2 regions of the Azospirillum sp. NS33 genome follow, and region 2 is predicted to be linked to the other one. Evidence: riboswitches for the same ligand, from Rfam matches in the RefSeq annotation. Region 2 holds a riboswitch; the other holds the start of a gene.
What was found. Region 2 has a riboswitch for S-adenosylmethionine ahead of AC6H2I_RS08135 (aliphatic sulfonate ABC transporter substrate-binding protein). Riboswitches for the same ligand answer to the same signal wherever they lie in the genome.
Positions count from the first base shown of each region.

Region 1: another riboswitch for S-adenosylmethionine. It lies ahead of AC6H2I_RS27380 (homoserine O-succinyltransferase); the one in region 2 lies ahead of AC6H2I_RS08135 (aliphatic sulfonate ABC transporter substrate-binding protein).

Region 1 covers NZ_BAAKJB010000046.1:22,718-26,285, reverse strand. Annotated here, with positions in the region: gene AC6H2I_RS27385 (LysR substrate-binding domain-containing protein) at 1-28, shown strand, start outside; gene AC6H2I_RS27380 (homoserine O-succinyltransferase) at 42-983, opposite strand; SAM-I-IV-variant riboswitch at 1,026-1,133, opposite strand; gene AC6H2I_RS27375 (putative 2-aminoethylphosphonate ABC transporter permease subunit) at 1,174-2,883, opposite strand; gene AC6H2I_RS27370 (putative 2-aminoethylphosphonate ABC transporter ATP-binding protein) at 2,880-3,568, opposite strand, start outside.
Region 2 covers NZ_BAAKJB010000006.1:152,125-155,692, reverse strand. Annotated here, with positions in the region: gene AC6H2I_RS08140 (TRAP transporter substrate-binding protein) at 1-906, opposite strand, end outside; SAM riboswitch at 1,077-1,154, shown strand; gene AC6H2I_RS08135 (aliphatic sulfonate ABC transporter substrate-binding protein) at 1,250-2,236, shown strand; gene AC6H2I_RS08130 (ABC transporter permease) at 2,250-3,092, shown strand; gene AC6H2I_RS08125 (ABC transporter ATP-binding protein) at 3,096-3,568, shown strand, end outside.

The sequences.
Region 1 (3,568 bases), on a different contig from region 2:
GGACGTGGCGCGGGAATACGGGGGATGAGGGGGGCCGGCCGTCAGCTCGGACCGGGGCTGCCGGCGCCGGTGCCGATGGCGTCCACGTCGAACGGCGTGGTCTGATAGATCGCGTTGATCCAGTTGCCGAACAGCAGATGGGCGCCGCCCCGCCAGGAGTTCTCCGGCGGCCGCGCCGGGTCGTCGCCCGGGTAGTAGCCGGCGGGCGGGTCGACGTCGAGCCCGGCGGTCACGTCGCGCGTGTACTCCGCCCCCAAGGACGCGGTGTCGTATTCGAGGTGGTTGAACATGTGCAGGCAGCGGTGCCGCGGATCGTCGAGCAGGCACAGGCCGCTTTCCTCGCTTTCCGCCAGCGCCACCAGGCCGGACTCCGGCGGGATGTCGGCGCGCCGCACCTCGGTCCAGCGCGACACCGGGACCGGGAAGCGGTCGGCGAAGCCCCGCAGGTAGGGCGAGGCCGGCACCAGGGTGCGGTGGGGGAAGACGCCGAACGCCTTGCGCGGCAGGTCGTGCTTGGGCATGCCGTGGAAGTGGTGGACCGCCGCCTGGGCCGCCCAGCAGATGGTCAGGCAATGGTGGACGTGGGTCTGCGTCCAGTCGAGGATGCGGCACAGCTCGTCCCAGTAGGTGACCGCCTCGAAGGGCAGCCGCTCCACCGGGGCTCCGGTGATCAGGAAGCCGTCGAAGCGCTCGGCGCTGACGTCGGACCAGGGGCGGTAGAAGGATTCCAGGTGGGCCGACGGCGTGTTGCGGGCCACGTGGTTGGTGATCCGCACCAGGGTCAGCTCGACCTGCAGCGGCGTCGCGCCGACCAGACGGGCGAGCTGGGTTTCGGTGCTGATCTTGTTGGGCATCAGGTTCAGCAGCCCGATGCGCAGCGGCCGGATGTCCTGGCGGACGGCGTCGGCCTCCCCCATCACCTCCACGCCCTCGGTCTCGAGCGTGCGGCGGGCCGGCAGGTCGTCCGGAATCTTGATCGGCATGGTCGCGTCCATCTCCCCTGGTGCCGGGGTGGACGCCGTGGCCTGGTTCCGATTGGTTGCCGGAGCGGCCACATCCTTCCTTGCGGAAGCGCCACCTTGCCCGGATCGGCAGGTTGGCGTTGGGCGTCGCCCCAACTCTTGATGCGCCGCTGGTTTTACAGCAGAGCCTCGGCGATGGCAATGCCCGGCTTCACCGCCGCCAGGCCTGGGTGCGGGCGACCAGGGTGCGGGCGGCGGCGAGGAAGAGGACGCGCACTGCGAAGGCGGTGGCGAAGATCAGCATGGCCAGGGCGGCGGCCGGCGCGGTGTCGCCGACGTCGTCCATGTTGAGGACGGCGATGGAGGCCAGCTTGGTGTCGGGGGCGTAGAGGAAGACGACCGCGCTCACCGTGGTCATGGCGTTGACGAAGAGGTAGACGGCGATGTCGAGGATGGCGGGCAGGCACACCGGCGCGGTCACCCGGAGATAGGTGGTCCAGAACGGCACCTTGAGCGACGCCGCGGCGGCCTCGAACTCCGCGTCGACCTGCTTCAGGGCGGTGACCGCGGTGAGGTGGGCCACGGTGTAGAAATGGGCCACCGTCGCCAGCACCAGGATCGCCATGGTGCCGTAGAGCACCTCCAGCGGGTTGCCCGGCGCGTTGAAGAAGAAGATGTAGGCGAGGCCCAGCACCAGCCCCGGCACCGCCAGCGGCACCATCGCCAGGCCGCGGATGGTGTGGCGCAGGGCGGTGTGGCCGCGCCCCTTCTCCAGGAGGTAGGCGCCGGTGAACACCACGACGCTGCCGGCCAGCGCCGTCCAGCCGGCCATCTCCAGGCTGTTGAGGTAGGGGCGCCAGCCGTCGGGGGAGTTGGCGGCGAAGTCGTAGTGGGCCCAGGTCGGCGTCAGGTCGTAGGGCCAGAAGGTGATCGAGGACGCCCACGCCGCGGTGCCGAGCACGCCGACGATGGCGGCCGCCACCGGCAGGCAGACCGCGGCCAGGACGGCGTCGCGGGCCCGGCTGCGGCGCGGCGCGTGGGGCACCGAGCGGGCGCCGACCGCCGCGCTCTGGCGGCGCTGCACCACCAGGTCGATGGCGAAGGCCACCACCGCCGGGACCAGCAGCACCATGCCGACCACCGCCCCCATGGCGAAGTTCTGCTGCCCCACCACCTGCTTGTAGACGTCGGTGGCGAGCACGTCGAAGGAGCCGCCGATCACCTTCGGCACGCCGAAATCGGTGATGGCCAGGGTGAAGGCCACCACCGACGCGCTGACCAGCCCGTAGCGCGCGCCGGGCAGCGTCACCGTGCGGAACACCGTCCAGCGCCCGGCCCCGAGCGCCGCCGCCGCCTCGTAGAGGCGGCCGTCGGCGGTGGAGAGCGCGGTCACCAGGATCAGCAGCACGTGGGGGAAGACGTAGAAGCACATCCCCAGCACCACGCCGATCGGGCCGTAGACGCTGTGCCCCATCAGCAGCGCGCGCAGCAGGCCCTGGTTGCCGAAGAGATAGACCAGGGCGATGGCCGGCAGCAGCGAGGGGGCGAGCAGAGGCAGCATCGCCACCTGGCGCAGCAGGCCGCGGGCGCGCAGGCGCGAGCGGGTGAGCGTGTAGGCGTAGACGAAGGCCAGCGGCACCACCAGCGCCGTGGTCAGGCCGGCGACGAGGAGGGAGTTCAGCAGCGACACCGACAGGCTGGGCGAGGTCGCGTACGCCACGAAGTTGGCAAGGCCGACGAAGGCCCCGTCGCGGTCCAGCACGCTGCGCGCCAGCAGGGAGGCCAGCGGCAGCAGGACGAACACCGCCAGGAAGCCGCCGACCCCCAGCAGCGCGGCGCGCAGCGCCCACCGCTCGCCGTCCCAGCCGCCGGCCGCGGCCACGGCGGCGGACGGCGGGGCGGTGTCGGCGCGGACGCTCACGCGGCGCTCCCGGCGCCGGCGGGGAAGGCACGCACGCGGTCGGTGGACAGGCGCACCCGCACCACCCGCCCCGGCTCGAGCCCGAGGCCAAGGGCGCGGGCCGCCGGCAGGTCGGCGACGATGGGCTCGGCCGCCAGCCCCGGAACGGCGACGCGGGTGCGGTAGACCGGCCCGAGGAACTCCGCCCCCGCCACCGTGCCGGCGAAGACGCCGTCGCCGACCGCGGCGGCGTCGCCGGCGGGCTCGCACGCCACGTCCTCCGGGCGCAGGCACAAGATCACCGGCTCGCCGCCGTGGCCGTTGGGCGGGCCGAAGCGCAGGCGCCCGTCGGCGCCGCGGTGGCCGTCGAGGAAGTTCACGATGCCGACGAAGCCGGCGACGAAGGGGGTGGCGGGACGGCCGTAGATCTCCGCCGGCGTCCCCACCTGCTCGATCCGCCCGTGGTTCATGACGACGATGCGGTCGGCGACCGACAGCGCCTCCTCCTGGTCGTGGGTGACCATGATGGTGGTGACGCCGAGGCGCCGTTGCAGCGCCTGCAGTTCGCCGCGCAGGCGCAGGCGTACCTTGGCGTCCAGCGCCGACAGCGGCTCGTCCAGCAGCAGCAGCCCCGGCGCCGAGGCGAGCGCGCGGGCCAGGGCGACGCGCTGCTGCTGCCCGCCGGAGAGCTGCGCCGGATACTTGG
Region 2 (3,568 bases):
CAGCACGGCGCCGCCGCCGACCAGCCGTTTCAGGGCCGCCGCGTTCAGCGCGTCGTATTTGGCCAGCATCCAGGTGTTGGCCTCGGCACAGGCCTGCTCGAGCACCGCCCGGTAGGGCGCCGGCAGCGCCGCCCAGGCGTCGAGGTTGATGAGCAGCGGGATCTGCGCCGACCCCTCCCACCAGCCGGGATAGTAGTAGTGCTTCGCCACCTTGTGGAAGCCGAGGCGCTCGTCGTCGTAGGGGCCGACGAACTCCGCCGCGTCGATGGTGCCGCGCTCGAGCGCCGGATAGATGTCGCCGCCGCCGATCTGCTGCGGCACGACGCCGAGCCGCTCCAGCACCCGGCCGGCCAGGCCGCCGATGCGCATCTTCAGCCCCTTGAGGTCGTCGAGCGAGGCGATCTCCTTGCGGAACCAGCCGCCCATCTGCGCCCCGGTGTTGCCGGCAGGGAGCAGGGTGACGTTGTAGTCCTTCAGGAAGGCCCGCACCATCGCCAGCCCGCCGCCGTGGATCTGCCACGCCATGTGCTGGCGCGCCGTCAGGCCGAACGGCAGCGCGGTGTCGAAGGCGAAGGCCGGGTCCTTGCCGACATAGAAGTAGCTGGCGGATTGCCCGCACTCCACGGTGTTGTTCTGGACCGCGTCCAGCACCTGGAGCGGCGGCACGATCTCGCCCGCCGCGTAGGCCCGGATCTGGAAGCGCCCGCCCGTCGCCTCGGCCACCCGGCGGGCCACCATGTCCGCGGCGCCGAAGATGGTGTCGAGGCTCTTGGGGTAGCTCGACGCCATCCGCCACCGCACCTCCGGCCCGCCCTGGGCCGCCGTCGGCCCGGTCACCGCCATCGCCCCGGCCATCGCCCCCGCGGCCGCGCCCGCCCCGGTGCCGAGAAACGCCCGTCTCTTCATCCGTCGCCTCCTGCCGTTCCACGCCCCGCTGCGGAGTCTTCAGCGCCCCGCCCTGGCCGGCCATTAGGAAAGCTGGCGCGCGCCGGCGCAAGGGAGAACGCCTCCCGAAAAAGACATTATGTACGTGTTGAATATTTTCGGGTTGACGGAATTTCACACACTGCTTAGAAGTGGTTTCACGCGCCGATTTGAGCAAACAGCTTGCGGGCGCGCTACAAATGCAGCTAAAGCGCCGGGCGACCGCCCAGCCGCCGGGCTGCGGCGGGCGAGATCCTTCCCCCGCCTCCCGACAACGACCAACCGGCCGCCGCCCAAGGCGGCCGGACCTCCGGAGGTTACCCCCATGTCCCTGTTGCTGTCCCGCCGCGCCCTGATCGCCGCGGCCCTGGCCGCCGCCGCCACAGCCGCCGCCCCGTTTCCCGCCGCCCGCGCCGGGCAGCCGGACGAGATCCGCCTGGACTACGCGTACTACAACCCGGTCTCGCTGGTCCTCAAGGAGAAGGGCTGGCTTGAGGAGGCGTTGGCGCAGGACGGCATCGGCGTGCGCTGGGTGCTCAGCCTCGGCTCCAACAAGGCGCTGGAGTTCCTCAACGCCGGCGGCATCGACTTCGGGTCGACGGCGGGCGCGGCGTCGCTGATCGGGCGCATCAACGGCAACCCGATCAAGTCGATCTACGTCTATTCCAAGCCGGAGTGGACCGCCCTCGTCACCCGGCCCGACACCGGCATCGCCCGCGTCGCCGACCTCAAGGGCAAGCGCATCGCCGTCACCCGCGGCACCGACCCGCACATCTTCCTGGTGCGCGCCCTGGCCGACGCCGGTCTGACCGACCGCGACGTCAAGCTGGTGCTGCTGCAGCACCAGGACGGCCGGCTGGCCCTGGTCAACGGCAACGTCGACGCCTGGGCCGGGCTCGACCCGATGATGGCCCAGGCCGAGCTGGACGGGGAAGGCACCCTGTTCCACCGCAACGCCGCCGCCAACACCTGGGGCATCCTCAACGTCCGCGAGGCCTTCGCGGCCGAGCATCCCGAGCTGGTCGCCCGGGTGCTGGGCGCCTACGAGAAGGCCCGCGCCTGGTCGCTGGCCAACCCCGACGGGCTGAAGGCCATCGTCGCCGCCGCCGCCCGCCAGCCCGAGGCGGTCATCGCCCGCCAGCTCGAGCGCACCGACCTGACCAACGCCGCCATCGGCGCCGCCCAGGAGCGCACCATCGTCGACGCCGGGCTGGCGCTGCAGCAGGCGGGGGTGCTGACCGCCGACGCCGACGTCAAGGCGGCCGCCGCGGCGCTGATCGATCCTTCCTTCACCGCCGGCCTGAAGCCGTAAGGGGGGCGCGGCGGTGACGATCCTGACCGACAACGGCGCCGCCGCGCCGGCCGGGCGGGGGGAGGCGGCGCCGGCACCGGCGCGCGGCCGCGCCCTGCCGGCGGCGCTGGCCGGGCTGATCGTGCCCGCCGCCCTGGCCCTGGGCTGGGAGGCGGCGGTGGCGCTGGGCTGGAGCAGCGGCCGGCTGCTGCCACCGCCCAGCCGCATCGCCGCCACCCTGTGGGACCTCGCGCGCTCCGGAGACCTGGTGGTGCACGTCGCGGCCACCTTGTGGCGGGTCGGCGCCGGCTTCCTGTTCGGGGTGCTGGCCGGCACCGCCTTCGGCGCGCTGACCGGCTATCTGGCCTCGGCGCGCCGCCTGCTCGACCCGACCTTCCAGGCGCTGCGCTCGATCCCGTCGATCGCCTGGGTGCCGCTGTTCATCCTGTGGTTCGGCATCTTCGAGACGTCCAAGGTGATCCTGATCGCCGTCGGCGTCTTCTTCCCGGTCTACCTCGCGCTGTCCGGCGCCATCCTCGACGTCGACCGCAAGCTGGTCGAGGTCGGCCGCATCTTCCGCCTGTCCGGGCCGGCGCTGGTGTGGCGGGTGCTGCTGCCGGCCACCCTGCCCAGCTACGTCATCGCCCTGCGCACCGGCCTGGGGCTCGGCTGGATGTTCGTGGTGGCGGCCGAGTTCATGGGGGCCAGCGAGGGGCTCGGCTTCCTGCTGGTGGACGGACAGATGACCGGCCAGCCGCAGACCATCATGGCCGCCATCGTCGCCTTCGCGGTGCTGGGCAAGCTGACCGACGGCCTGCTCGCCGCCGCCGCCCGCCCGTTCCTGCGCTGGCAGGACGGCTTCACGCCGGGAGGCTGAGCCATGCTGACCGTGGAGGCCCTCTCCAAGCGCTACCCCAACGGCCACCTCGCCCTCTCCGGCATCGACCTCCAGGTCCGCCCGGGCGAGATCCTCGGCGTGGTCGGCGGCTCGGGCTGCGGCAAGAGCACGCTGCTGCGCGTCATCTCCGGCCTCGACGCCGCCACGACGGGCCGCGTCGTGCTCAACGGCGCGCCGGTCGCCGCGCCGCGCGCCGAGATCGGCATGGTCTTCCAGGAGCCGCGGCTGATGCCGTGGCTGCGCATCCGCGACAACGTCGCCTTCGGCATCCGCCACCTGCCCAGGGCCGAGCAGGTGGCGCGCACCGAGGAGGCGCTGCGCCGGGTCGGGCTGATCGACGCCGCCGGGGCCTGGCCGCGCGAGCTGTCGGGCGGCATGGCACAGCGCGTGGCGCTCGCCCGCGCCCTGGTGGGGCGGCCGTCGGTGCTGCTGCTGGACGAGCCGTTCAGCGCGCT